Regions from separate parts of the Neptunomonas sp. CHC150 genome, predicted to be linked through region 2. Evidence: predicted binding sites of a transcription regulator. Region 2 holds the regulator's gene; each other region holds the start of a gene.
The links. The regulator sigma-54, encoded in region 2, starts transcription at its own class of promoters, with help from an activator protein. The targets are predictions, from matches to a motif close to TGGCACNNNNNTTGCTNT.
Positions count from the first base shown of each region.

Region 1: a site for sigma-54 is predicted at 2,088-2,105, ahead of OW491_RS00500 (formate/nitrite transporter family protein). Genes of this name have one in related genera too.
Region 3: a site for sigma-54 is predicted at 2,691-2,708, ahead of OW491_RS06305 (BON domain-containing protein). Genes of this name have one in related genera too.
Region 4: a site for sigma-54 is predicted at 1,935-1,952, ahead of OW491_RS06585 (CmpA/NrtA family ABC transporter substrate-binding protein). Genes of this name have one in related genera too.

Region 1 covers NZ_JAPNXU010000001.1:88,640-92,135, forward strand. Annotated here, with positions in the region: gene OW491_RS00470 (LysR family transcriptional regulator) at 1-627, shown strand, start outside; tRNA gene OW491_RS00475 (tRNA-Ser) at 746-833, shown strand; tRNA gene OW491_RS00480 (tRNA-Asn) at 851-926, shown strand; tRNA gene OW491_RS00485 (tRNA-Lys) at 946-1,020, shown strand; tRNA gene OW491_RS00490 (tRNA-Lys) at 1,050-1,124, shown strand; gene cynS (cyanase) at 1,317-1,757, shown strand; gene OW491_RS00500 (formate/nitrite transporter family protein) at 2,201-3,013, shown strand; gene OW491_RS00505 (bifunctional protein-serine/threonine kinase/phosphatase) at 3,151-3,496, shown strand, end outside.
Region 2 covers NZ_JAPNXU010000012.1:58,189-61,684, forward strand. Annotated here, with positions in the region: gene hpf (ribosome hibernation promoting factor) at 1-238, opposite strand, end outside; gene OW491_RS16110 (RNA polymerase factor sigma-54) at 284-1,819, opposite strand; gene lptB (LPS export ABC transporter ATP-binding protein) at 1,857-2,591, opposite strand; gene lptA (lipopolysaccharide transport periplasmic protein LptA) at 2,596-3,099, opposite strand; gene lptC (LPS export ABC transporter periplasmic protein LptC) at 3,086-3,496, opposite strand, start outside.
Region 3 covers NZ_JAPNXU010000006.1:25,344-28,839, forward strand. Annotated here, with positions in the region: gene OW491_RS06295 (sigma-54 dependent transcriptional regulator) at 1-1,341, opposite strand, end outside; gene OW491_RS06300 (PA2169 family four-helix-bundle protein) at 1,604-2,059, opposite strand; gene OW491_RS06305 (BON domain-containing protein) at 2,092-2,655, opposite strand; gene OW491_RS06310 (CsbD family protein) at 2,892-3,083, opposite strand; gene OW491_RS06315 (DUF1328 domain-containing protein) at 3,143-3,319, opposite strand.
Region 4 covers NZ_JAPNXU010000006.1:96,003-99,498, forward strand. Annotated here, with positions in the region: gene OW491_RS06580 (ABC transporter permease) at 1-316, opposite strand, end outside; gene OW491_RS06585 (CmpA/NrtA family ABC transporter substrate-binding protein) at 384-1,730, opposite strand; gene OW491_RS06590 (CmpA/NrtA family ABC transporter substrate-binding protein) at 2,110-3,264, opposite strand; gene OW491_RS06595 (ANTAR domain-containing protein) at 3,261-3,496, opposite strand, start outside.

The sequences.
Region 1 (3,496 bases), on a different contig from region 2:
CCAGGGCAGCTCAAATTAGGGGCAACACTAACCATTGGCAATTACTTGGCAGTTGAGTTAATGGCTGCCTACATGGCGGAGCACCCCAGTCAGCGTGTAACGCTGGAGGTGGCCAATACCTCAGCGATTATAGAAAAATTGACTAACTACGAGCTGGATATAGGACTGATAGAAGGTGAAGCTAATAATTCTAACTTAGAGTTTATCCCTTGGCTTGAAGATGAGCTGGTGGTTTTTTGTTCGCCTTCTCACCCTTTGGCGATGAAATCAGTGATATCCGATCAAGATTTACAAGAAGCTAGCTGGATTCTACGAGAGCAGGGATCAGGTACACGGCAAGCATTTGATTGGGCTATGCGAGGATTCCTGCCGCGCTTTACCATTTTGCTGGAGCTTCAACACACGGAAGCGATTAAACGATCTGTAAAAGCGGGTTTGGGTATATCGTGTTTATCACGTATTGCTTTAGAAGAATCTTTCGCTAACGGGAGCTTGGTTGAGCTGAATGTGGCGCATAGAAACCTACACCGTCAGTTTTATTTAGTGATACATAAACAAAAGTACCGCAGTGCAGGTATAGAGCGATGGTTAGCTATGTGTACAAATCCTGATCAATTTCAGGTGTAAATTGTCTTTTTTAGCTAGGCTAATGAATAAAAACGCTTTTTTTAGGTTTTTTTGTAACTTTTTTAAAGAAGTGTATTGACACTTTCTCTGAACTCTATAGAATCTGCGCCCATCCTTCGGAGGGGTGGCTGAGTGGCCGAAAGCACCGGTCTTGAAAACCGGCGAGTCGAGAGGCTCCCAGGGTTCGAATCCCTGCCCCTCCGCCATTAAAGGATACTGAAGTTCCTCGATAGCTCAGTTGGTAGAGCAGTAGACTGTTAATCTATTGGTCGCTGGTTCGAGTCCAGCTCGAGGAGCCACTTCAGGGTTTCAAAAAGTGGGGCGTTAGCTCAGTGGTAGAGCAGTTGGCTTTTAACCAATTGGTCATAGGTTCAAATCCTATACGCCCCACCACTTTTGATTCAGCAGTAAACCTATAGGATGGGGCGTTAGCTCAGTGGTAGAGCAGTTGGCTTTTAACCAATTGGTCATAGGTTCAAATCCTATACGCCCCACCATCCTTTCTTATTCTTCCTGTTTCTTCTATAGCAATACATCCTTTCTATATTTCAGCTTTTTTCCGAGTTCGTTTCTGTTCTGGTATTTCGGTATCTAATTTGCAGTGCTTGTTGTTGCGGCCATAGGCGGCTTTATCGCAGCTAATCATCTACGGCCTAATTAGCAATCATCTAGAACCTACCGGAGGTAACATGGATAAGTTAGCAATGACTGAAGCAATAATGGCTAAAAAGGCAGAAAAGGGTCTGACATGGGAGGGCATCGCCAACGAAATTGGTTGTTCGCCTGTGTGGCTTACATCGGCGTGTCTTGGGATGAATAGTGCCTCTGCGGAAAAGGCGGCTGCTATAGCTGAGTATCTAGAGTTGTCTTGCGAGGTTGCAGAAGCATTAACGGCTTTCCCGACCAAAGTGTGGGATCAAGTGGTCCCTACTGACCCGCTGGTTTATCGGCTTTACGAAATCATGGGGGTGTATGGCGGGACGTTGAAGGAGGTCATCCAAGAAAAGTTTGGTGATGGAATTATGAGTGCAATCGACTTCACCATGGAGGTCGATAAAGTTGAGGACCCTAAAGGAGACCGTGTGGTGTTGACCATGAGTGGTAAATTCCTGCCTTACAAGAGTTGGTAATCATAGCGGTATGAGCATGACGGCTTGCTTGTGTTTGAGGCCTGCTTTGTCTTGAAGTCGGGTTTTGGTGCTTTATTCGCGGGTAGTGTGGTCGGCTGAGTAAAGTGTACGTTTTTTGTGCACTTTCTTCGTTAAATTTTGCGGTTGGCGCGCTTATGAGGCGTGAATAGCACGTTAGAATTTAGCGTTTTGTTGTAAATACCAACTTGGTGTATGTATTTTGCTAGCATTATTTTTTAATCTCTCATTCTCTGATTGCCTTAAAAATAGGGTGATTATGTAAAGGTTAGGTGTGGCTTTTTGTGTTTTTCTGTTGGTTTCGGCCTTGTTTGGAATAGTTATTGCTCAAACAGCTTGTGAGGAAGAGATTGGTAAAGATGATTTACGCCCTTCCTGTTATTAGCTAATTGCCAATACAGGCATTACTTAGAGAGAGATTAACTATGTCCTATTTAGTCCCTACGGAGTTTGTGACAAAGATGGTGGATGCGGGTGAATCCAAAATCTTTATGTCGACACGAGATACGCTTATTCGCGCCTTTATGGCGGGAGCTATATTGGCGCTGGCCGCTGTATTTGCGGTAACTATTGCCGTGCAAACGGGAGTGTTTTTAATTGGCGCAATACTGTTTCCTGTTGGCTTTTGTATGCTGTATTTGATGGGATTTGATTTACTGACGGGGGTGTTTGTATTGTGCCCATTAGCACTGCTTGATAAGCGACCTGGTGTGACCGTCAATGGTATTTTGCGCAACTGGGGCTTGGTGTTCCTCGGTAACTTTGCTGGAGCGTTAACGGTCGCCTTTATGATGGCATTTGTGTTTACGTATGGCTTTTCGATTGAACCAGGAGCTGTGGGTCAAAAGATTGCTGAAATAGGGCATGCGCGTACAGTTGGTTATGCTGAGCACGGTGCTGCGGGCTGGTTTACTATCTTTTTGCGCGGCATGCTGTGTAACTGGATGGTATCCATGGGGGTTGTAGGCGCGATGGTTTCAACCTCGGTAAGTGGTAAGGTAATCGCGATGTGGATGCCTATCATGCTCTTCTTCTTTATGGGTTTTGAACACTCGGTTGTGAATATGTTCCTTTTCCCATCAGGTATCATCATGGGCGGTGATTTCTCGATTGCTGACTATTTTATTTGGAATGAGATTCCAACAGCGCTGGGTAACCTTGTAGGTGGTTTGGCTTTTACAGGCTTGACCTTGTATAGCACTCATGTTCGTACGGGTGCTAAACGTAAAGCAATGTAAGTGAGTGCCATCACCAAGATAAATTGATTTGTCGCTGTGGGTACAAAACTAAAGCCAGTATGTTTGTGGCAGCGATAAATAAAAATAAGCCTTGGCTGGAAACAGCCGAGGCTTTTTCGTCGTTAAAAAGGCGCCATATGAGTCAGTTGCGAGTATCAATAGGCCAGTGCTCTGATAAAGGGCTTAAAGCAGTTAATCAGGACTTTCACGGAGTGTTAGTGCCTAAAGAGCCGCAATTGAGTGCGAAAGGTGTGGCTGTGGTGTTGGCTGATGGAATCAGTAGTAGCGATGTAAGTCAGGAGGCTAGTGAGTCTTCTGTTACTGGCTTTTTGGCGGATTATTACTGTACTTCTGAGGCATGGTCGGTAAAAAAATCTGCTCAAACTGTATTGGGTGCTACGAACTCATGGCTGTATTCCCAAACTCGGCAGAGTCAGTATCGGTATGATAAAGACCGAGGCTATGTCTGTACCTTAAGTGCTT
Region 2 (3,496 bases):
TATCCGTCAGGGCATCAATGGCCGCATACATATCCGGCTGCTCACTGGTTGCAAATATTTCGCCTCCAGCAATATGCATGTCAGCTTCGGCAATTTGCCGCTGTTTATCAACACTCAAGGTCACTTGTACGTTAGTGATGTTATCGAAATGGCGTTCTAGCTTGTCAAACTTAGTGTGTACATACTCGGACAGTGCTTCAGTCAGTTCTACATGGTGACCTGTGATATTGATCTGCATAGATTGTCTCCTTAGCACGACTCTTCAGTCGTATGCGTATCGTTATTAAACCAGACGCTTGCGTTCATTAGAAGGAGCGATTCCCATCGCTTCGCGATATTTGGCGATCGTCCTTCGAGCGACCTGGATTCCTTCTTCATCGAGAAGTTGAGCAATTTTACTATCACTTAAAGGTTTAGCAGGGTTTTCGGCAGCTATCAGTTTTTTTATGACCGCTCGTATGGCTGTTGATGAGGCTGCGCCACCATCGCTGGTGTTGACATGGCTTGAAAAGAAGTACTTTAGCTCAAATATTCCGCGAGGTGTGTGCATGAATTTTTGTGTCGTCACACGTGAGATAGTGGATTCGTGCATCTCAACTGCTTCGGCAATGTCATGTAACACCATGGGCTTCATAGCTTCTTCACCATGCTCAAGAAAATCTACTTGCCTTTCGATAATTTGACTTGAAACTTTTAGCAGAGTTTCATTTCGGCTGAGTAGACTCTTAATAAACCAGCGTGCTTCCTGTAAATGGTTTTTTAAATAGGTGTTATCCGCGCTGGAGTCCGCTCGGCGAATCAAATCAGCATACTGAGTGTTGATCCGTAAATTAGGTGAAGCTTCAGAATTCAAGCGCACGGTCCAAACACCTTTGAGCTTTTCCACAAAAACATCTGGAATCACATATTCAGCTTTTGAAGGTGAAATCATTGCTCCCGGCTGCGGGTTTAGCGTTTGAATGAGTTCAATAATAGCCTGTAATTGTGGTTCTTTGATGCGTAGCTTGCGCATCAATTGTTTGTAATCATGGTTACCCAGTAAGTGGATATAATGTTGGCACAAGTTCAACGTTTGCGCTAACAAAGGAGGCGGCTCAGGTAATTGTTTTAATTGTATGCACAGGCATTCACCTAAGTCGCGGGCCGCTACACCGGGCGGATCAAACTGCTGTACGCGATGCAATACGGCTTCGAACTCTTCCAGTTCTGCTTCTTGGAAGCGTTCTGGTTCTTGGCGTTTAAAGTCTTCAAGCAGCTCTTCAATGTTAAGGCGTAAATAGCCTTCGTTGTCGATCGCATCGATAATGGCTTCAGCAACTAAACGGTCGTCTGCGGACATCCTTGTTAGGTTAAGTTGCCATAGCAAATGGTCTTGGAGACTCTCCTCGGCACTATCATTCGATTCAAAAAAGCTGTCATCGTCACGATTACTTGTGCTCGATGTGTTGCTGCTAGTTTGGTAAGTGTCGTCCCAAGATGAATCGGTTGATAACTCACTGGGGATGTCATCGTTCCACTTGTCGTCAAAAGAGTCGGGTTCTTGGTCGTCAGATTGTGTCGATTCTTGTGTTGTTTGCGCCGTGTATTCCGATGGGGTTTGATCTGAATTGCTAGGCTGCTCGCTCTGTGTAGAGTTGTCCTGCGGAGCCGCATTGTCTTCACTGTCTTCATTAGTTTCCAGCATGGGATTGCTGTCTAATGCAGATTGAATCTCCTGCTGTAGATCAAGTGTCGATAATTGCAGTAAGCGAATTGCTTGCTGTAATTGTGGGGTCATCGTGAGATGTTGCCCCATTTTTAACTGTAATGACTGCTTCATAAATTACAAGTAGACTCCAGAAAACACGAGGTGTTGCTTATAGTCGAAACGATTCGCCGAGGTAAGCAGCACGAACTTTTTCATTTGCCAGTATATCGCTTGGCTCGCCTTCAGCTAGGATAACACCTTCACTGACTATGTAGGCTTTCTCACAAATGTCGAGTGTTTCTCTGACATTGTGGTCCGTTATTAAGACTCCAATACCTTTTGATTGTAGGTGTTTTATCGTCTTTTTAATATCATTTACAGAGATTGGGTCAACCCCTGCAAAGGGTTCGTCTAACAAAATAAAAGCGGGCTCGGAGGCTAGGGCACGCGCTATTTCGACTCGGCGTCGTTCTCCACCAGACAAGCTCATGCCTAGACTATTTCGTATGTGCGTAATGTGAAACTCTTCTAGCAACTCTTCCATTTTGGCTTTTTGTTGATCAACTGATAGCTCTTTTCGCATTTCTAAAATGCCAAGTAAGTTATCTTCAACACTGAGCTTTCGAAAAATAGACGCTTCTTGAGGTAAGTAACCAATTCCTTTGCGTGCGCGTTGGTGCATAGCCAAAGGGGTAATCGTTTCTTCGTTGATAGCTATTGAGCCGTTATCAGCTTTGACCAAGCCCACAATCATGTAAAAGCAGGTAGTTTTACCGGCACCATTGGGACCCAGAAGTCCTACGATTTCACCGCTATTGACCGAGAGGGATACATCGCGAACGACATTACGTTTTTTGTATGATTTTGCTAAGTTGCGAGCGTGTAAAGTGCTATCCGGCGTCATCATATTATTTCGCTTTTGGTTGGATAATCATTTGTACGCGCTGTCCTGAGTTGCCTTCACCGCTATAGGCATTAACGAGAGACTTTTCCATCTGATAGACAATGCGTTCGCCGCTGAATTGGTTCTTGTCTTGTTCTACGCGAGCGTTGCCGGTGATTGTGATGGTTTGTTGATCAACTTGATATTCTAAACGTTGACCAAACGCGTCGGTAATAGCTTGGTTTGCTGATGCTTGTTGGCTAAAGCTTGCTGGACTACCCGTGGCGACAATGCGGTTTACGTCATTATTTTTTTGATAAAGGTTAACCTTAGCGGCTTTTATTTTCATAGTACCCTGGGTAATAAGCACGTTGCCCGTATAGGTAGTAATTCCGCTATTTTCATCAATCTGAGCGCTATTAGCGGCGATATGGATAGGCTTCTTGCGGTCGTCAGGTAACGCAAAGGCAAGCTGGGTAGCGAATAGGCATGTGCAAGCCAACAGGGATAGTTGTTTAAGGTTCGACATAAAAAGTGCCTTTTACGTCCGATAGTAAATCGGAGGTCCGCGAATTAATGTTGATCGTCATGCCAGTTGCTGTCGTTTCAAACTGTTGGTTTGTTATTTTGACGGGTAGGTCTGTGCTCGCGATACCACTGCGGCGGTCAAAATTTAACGACGACGTGGTTAGTAAACTGGCATCGGGCATGTTGGGATTATGCGTGACGCGTACGTCTTCATCAAGCGTCATGCGGTCTTCATTATCAAATAACGTGCCAGTTTTGCTGGTGAGCGTGACAGGTGTTCCTTTTTCATCCTGCATTTCGACGGATGGAGAAAGTAGTCTGGATAATGCTTGATCGGGAAAGTGAGTTAACTCAGCGGCTGACAGTGTCGCTTTAAGCTTCCCTTGTTCATCGAACTC
Region 3 (3,496 bases), on a different contig from region 2:
GGCTTCTTCGTTTTCGTCGTATCGTTCTAATTTGTTGTAGAGTGTTTTAACGCTTATACCTAGTTGATCAGCGGCTTGTGTTTTGTTGTGCTCACAATCATCTAGGGTAGCAATGATCAGCGCTTTTTCTGCATCTTTCAGCGTAATACCGGGCTTAATATCTTCTACGTTTACTTCTGAGTTGTTTGCAGGTTCAGAAAGCGAAGGTAGCTCCGCTAATGTGATTTCATCGACAGCTAAAATGTGAGCCCGTTCAACGGTGTGTTTTAGCTCGCGTACATTACCTGGCCATGTGTATTGTGCAATTTCATCTAAGGCTTCCTTAGAGAACGCTTTGTTCGTTTTGGTGGTATGGTTTCGGTAGGCTAAAAAATGCTGGGCAAGCTCAACTATGTCGCCGCTTCTTTTTCGTAGCGGAGGTAGTTGTATTGGGAAGTGAGCAAGGCGGAAGTATAAGTCTTCGCGCATGTAGCCTTGTTCAATGGCTTCGAGCGGTTGTCGGTTCGTTGCGGCAATGACACGGACATCGGTTTTTTGTAAATGGTCGCTACCCACCCGGGTAAACTCGCCAGATTCAAGAACGCGCAGCAACTTGCTCTGTAAACTGAGGGGCATCTCAGTAATTTCATCCAAAAAGAGTGTGCCACCATTACCCTGTTCAAAGAAGCCAGCATGATCTTTTACCGCGCCAGTAAAAGCCCCTTTGGTGTGGCCAAATAATTCGCTTTCGATTAATTCTGGCGTCAAGGCAGCACTGTTGACGGCGACAAACGGTTTGGTGGCCCGCAAACTTTGTTGGTGTATGGTACGCGCTGCTAATTCTTTACCACTGCCACTTTCACCGATGAGCAACACGTTTGCTTCCGTTTGGCTTACACGTCGAATGAGGCGATAGAGAAGGCGCATAGGAGCAGAAGAGCCGAGTAATAGGCCAAACTGGTCAAGGTTTGATGAAACGGGTTTCGATTTTCGGCTTTCGTGCTCTTCCTTTAGCTCGATATAAAAATCAGTTAACACATCAGTGATGTGTTTAAGGTCGAGTGGCTTTCTAAAATGATACGCCACCCCTAGATTCATCAATTTGTCTAACCAAGGGTTTGGTTTGCCGTCACTAATGATGATCCATTCCGTGCCGCTAGCCAACGGGTGTTCTTGAAGAGTATGGAAATCCTGCTCACTAAACTGAGTCGGTGCGAGGATAACAAGGTCCGAAGAGTAGGGTGTTTCTATGCTGTCATCGAGCCTTTGAGAGTGGCTAAATTTAAACCCTGTTTTTGTTAAAAGGGGTAGAAGGGATTCTACAATGACCTCGTCTTGGGTCACTAGATGTAAATGTGGCATATGCGGTTCCTTCCTAGTTGCTCTGTGACAATGTAAAAACAAAACATGTTTTGTAAAAAATAAATCTGATATAGCAAATAGTGAAATCCATACATGCAGGAAACTGGATTTTGACCTATTACGTTGGAGACCGCTAAGTAGATTAAAGTTTCCTTAAATTTTTGAGGTATAACGTGGATAGTTCATAAACTAACCATTTTAAAGTACAAGCTAATAAAAAAGGGCGCCTTAGCACCCTTGTGTAAGACTATACAGAGATGGCTCAATGCTTAACAGCCGTTAAGCTATCTTTGATGTCTTTCATCCTATCGTGAGTCACTTGGATCGTGGCGAGGTGTCTTGCTATATCGTTAGCTAAATGGGGACTGTCTACTTTTCGAATATCGTCCCTGAAGATGTTTAATGTAACTTCTTCCGATGCCTCTAACTCTGAAACAAAATGATAATTTGCATCATCAGAGAGTTGCGTACTGACATCGGTGTAGACGGTTCGCATTTTGCCAACAAGAGAGCCGCCTATCTCAGGCGACCCTCCTTTTTCTTCTACCTTTTTAGTCAAGTCTTCGGCTATTTCAGCGCGAATACTGGCCATTTCACGAAAAAGTGACTTGAGATCGCTGTCTGTCACCTCGGCAGCCGCTTGTCTATAGAAGCGTTGGCCGTCATGACAGATCGCTATCAGCTCATTTACTAAGCGATTGTCTTTATTCGCTAGCATAGTCAATCCTCAAGTCGTACATCATGAGTGCGTTACTGCACTACAGTTAAGTTATCTTCCACAGATACAACATTGTCATACCCTTTGGCCATTTCTACGGCCAAGTCTTTAGCCGCGTCGCTCTTCACTTCACCTTGTAAGGTGACAACTCCTTTATCGGTATCAACATCGATTTCGGTTGCCTCTAAGTCGTCATTGGCAGCAAATTCCATGTTAAGCCCAGCAGTAATGGTCATGTCATGCCACGAGCGAGCAAAGCTGCTACCGGCGGTTTCCATATCAGACTTATGATCAGGATTTATCATTAACTCGTTTTTAACATCGCCAACCCCTTCGATGTTTTGAGCGATTTGGCCTGCAAGGTCTTTTTCTGTTTCGCTGTTAACATCGCCAGTCAATGTGACCATACCTTTATTGACCTGAGTGTCGATTTCGAAGTTGTTGAGTTCACCATTCAACATCAATGCAGTTTCAAGCTTTCCATCTATCCATGCATCGTTTGCTTCGCCTTTCCAGGTGTTTTCAGCAGCAAATACAGGAGCAGCGCTCAATGCAGTTACAGTCATGGCAGTGATCAATGCTTTTTTAGTATTCATTTGAAAATTCTCCTTTAGTGAAAGTTACGGTAAGGATAGCGATTACTGTGCCATTTTTAATAAATTGTTATTAATCAGTAGTTTATGTAAATATTTGAGGATTTTTTAATTATTTACTACATGTGTAGCATGTAGTTTTTTCCGAGGGTTTTGCATTCTTTTCATGAATAGATTTTTAAAAATAGCGCATAAAAAAAGCACTCAGATGAGTGCTTTTAAGGGAGTGGGACGCTTAATTACCGCGTTATTTTGTCCAGCTCTTTTTGTGCTTCATCTCGTTCCATACCGTATTTTTCCTGCATGATTCCGAGGAACTTCTCAGTATTACCTTTGGCAACATCTATTTCATCATCGGTAAGCTTGCCCCATTTGGCTTTGATTTCACCTTTGGTTTGTTTCCATTTGCCTTCTAAAATATCAGTATTCATATCCTTCTCCTTAACATACCGAGTTAAATGTAATGGTGGCTTTATCTGCTCCCGTTAGCCTATACGCGGGGTGATCGGCCTTTAATTAGGTGCATCACAATGGACACAACAAGTAGCACTAAAAAGATAAAGAACAATATTTGTGCAATCCCTGTTGCGGCGCCTGCAATTCCACCAAATCCTAAGGCAGCGGCGATAACTGCAACGATAAAAAATACTAATGCCCAACCTAACATGATCATTCTCCTAATCTGTTAATTGTGTAAGGTATAGCGATACTTGTGCCAACTTATTTAAGTGGCTGATTTACATTGCTTAAATCAATTTTTTTGAGGGGTGAGCAACCTTCTTAGGTGTAGCCTTTAGGTACTTACAACAGGCTGGATTGAAAAAAGTACACGGCACAAAAAAGT
Region 4 (3,496 bases), on a different contig from region 2:
CTGGGTTCTTAGCCAGCTTTTTTTCGTTGCGCACTTCTTGGCGCTCGTAAAATGCTTTTTCTTTTTCTCGCTCTGCGTTGTGCTCGGCAAACAAATTAACTGTTTGCTCATACACCGCAGCAGGGCCGGGGAAGGTACCGAGCGATGTATTGATATTTTTGGCGCCAACTTGCCAGATGAATAAAAAGATCACTAGTCCAATTAACGGCACTCCAATTGATCGAAGTATTACCATTAATTGATCACCCGGACGCTCGCCCTGTGCGATCTTAACAAACGGCTCAAGCCAACTCATTTTTAATAATATAGCGCTCATCATTCGGCTCCTGTAGGTGCCCCACCAGCCGTGGTGGGGCAGGGTCAGGTTTTACTGTGATCTACAATTAGATCTTTTCGTCGTTTTTCAAACCAATTTTGAACTTGGTGAGGTAATCGTTTGGTTGCTTACCATCATAGGTAATCCCATCGATAAAGCCTGTCTGCGGTGGTTTGAAACCATCTTCTGTTGCGAAGTCTGGAAAATCAGACGCTTCCATCGTGCCTTCTTCAATTAAGGCTTGAGCCGCTTGGGCGTAAATGTCAGGACGATACACTTTTTTAGCGATATCCATGTACCAGCTATCAGGCTTTTGCTCGTCAATTTGCCCCCAACGGCGCATTTGCGTTAGATACCAAATGGCGTCTGAATAGTAAGGGTAGGTTGCGTTGTAGCGGAAGAATACGTTGAAATCAGGCACATCACGCTTGTCGCCTTTTTCATACTCAAATGTACCTGTCATCGAGTTGGCGATAACGTCGTAATCTGCACCCACATAGTTGGGTTGCGACAATATTTTCACCGCTTCAGGACGGTTGGCGTTGTTGTCTTCATCTAGCCATTTAGCGGCGCGGATCATCGCTTTTACGACGCGTAAGTGTGTATTGGGGTATTGATCAGCCCATTGGCTGGATACGCCAAAAACTTTCTCTGGGTTATCACGCCAAATCTCGTAATCGGTCACCACAGGAACCCCAATCCCTTTAAATACAGCTTGTTGGTTCCATGGCTCGCCTACGCAATAACCATAAATAGTGCCAGCTTCCATTGTGGCGGGCATTTGAGGTGGTGGCGTTACTGATAGCAAAGCGTCAGCATTGGTAATGCCTTGCACATCAGAGCCTGAAGAGTAGAACCCTGGGTTTATACCGCCAGCAGCTAACCAATAACGTAGCTCGTAATTGTGGGTCGAAACAGGGAAAACCATACCCATTTTGAAAGGTTTGCCTTCTGACTTAAACTTTTCGACAACAGGCTTTAAAGCATCTGCTTTGATGGGGTGTACGGGTTTTCCATCAGCGCCTGTTGGGATATTGGGTTTCATTTGCTCCCAGATATCGTTAGATACGGTAATCGCGTTACCGTTTAAGTCCATGCTGAATGCAGTGATGATATGCGCTTCAGTACCGTAACCGATGGTTGCACCTAAGGGTTGGCCTGCGAGCATATGAGCACCGTCAAGCTGGCCGTCGATTACGCGATCTAATAAGACTTTCCAGTTTGCTTGTGCTTCGAGAGTGACATACAAGCCTTCATCTTCGAAATAGCCTTTCTCGTAAGCAATGGCCAAAGGCGCCATATCCGTTAATTTAATGAAGCCGAACTTAAGATCTTCTTTTTCCGGCTCGCCTATTTCTGCGTGAGCAGGTGTGAAAGCCAATAGGCTTGAAACCGCAGCCGCACCAAATGTCATAACGGTTTTGCGTAACAAGTTACGGCGGCCGATGACAGACTTCAGAACATTCTTTTTCAGAAAATCGTTGGACATGTTTCAAGCTCCCTAAGTATAAAAACAGAAAAGGCGCCCCGACCGGAGGGTGAGATCCGGTCCAAAGGGCGCCTTTGCCTAAATAAATTATGTGTACATATTTAATGATGTGTATGTACTTAATTTGATATAGCAGAGAGCGTGCCAAATATTTAAAAAGCCCGCTATAACGGGCTTTTAAGAGAAAAACTATGTGAGTTTAGTGAGGATGGCCTAGCTAATAGTGCATTAATTTGTGCATTTTTTGAGCGCCACTACCCAGTTAGGCACTAGGTTGGCGCACATTTACTAGGCCCTTAGTCCTCTATCGAAAACGAATATCGGACGGCATGACAATAGGGTGGTGTGTGCCGGCTATTTCCCAATTGCCAGCATGAACGCCTTCGTCTTTTGTGTTCTCACAAGGGAGGTTTATGTCGAGCGCACTGGCTACCTCGCGGTATAAGCTCGTTAAATAGGTTTGTTCGACAATGTTATCCAAAGACTCTGGCGCCTGATTGTGATCGCTGACATTGAGAATGTGTTGGCTAAACCATCTGGCCTGCGATAGCCATGGGAAGGTAGCAATGGGCGGAGTAAAGCTATGCTGCCCAAATAGCAGGTTGATACTATCAATGTCATCAATAGGGATGTAATCGTTGTTTAATAACAGTGCAAATCCACTCAGTTTGTTTGTTTCGTTATCTAACCACGAGCAAGCTTTTAAAAGAGCGGCAATGAGGCGTTGGTGGGTTGCAGGGTTGCTTTCGCTCCAAGCTTTAGTCACACCGAGCACTTTATCTGGTGCATTTTCCCAAATTTGATGGCCGCTTAGCAGTTTGTGTCCAACGCCTTTGGCCTGCGCCAAACTGTTCCAAGGTTCGCCCACACAAAAAATATCAATCACGCCGCGCTGCATGGCATCAACCATTTGCGGAGGAGGCACAACGATCAGTTTTAGTTTCCCTTGCGGGTCTATATCAAAGTGCTGCAGCCATTCCCGTAATAGAAAGTGATGGGTGGAATACGTATGGACAGAAGCAACGTTTAGAGTACCCTCAAAACCTTCAAGGTAGCTTTTTAGTGCCAGCGCCGCTTGCTCGCTATTGAGTGCAATATTGGATGGGTTGATTGCCTCCCATAAGGTCTTTGAGACCGTAATGGCATTGCCGTTTAGCCCCAGTCCCATAGCCGTCACCATAGGTTGGCTAGCACCTAAGCGCATAGCACTGGCTAACACAATACCTGCCGGCATTGGGGCGGCGTCTAACAGGCCATACTGCACTTTATCTCGAATGCTTGCCCACGATGATTCGCGGCTAAGTGTTACGGATAAGCCCGCTTCTTCAAAAAAGCCTAACTCTTTTGCAGCTACTACGGGTATACAGTCGAGTAGGGGGATATATCCAATGTTCAATTCAGATTTTTCGGCAGCAGGAAAATCGTCAGGTAAACGGATATCGGTGGTTGCTGAATTCATGACACCAACTCCAAAACAGAAATAATATTTTTAGCAATGTCGTTTAATGGCTTTTGCTGATCCATCGCCATTTTGCGCATTGCTTTAAAGGCTTGCTCTTCTGAGCAACGGTTATGTTTCATGACTAAGCCTTTAGCACGCTCAACTATTTTACGGTCAGCTAACTCATTTTTGGCGTCAGCTAACTCAGAGCGTAATGCTTGGAACTCTCTAAAACGTGCAGCGGCCACAT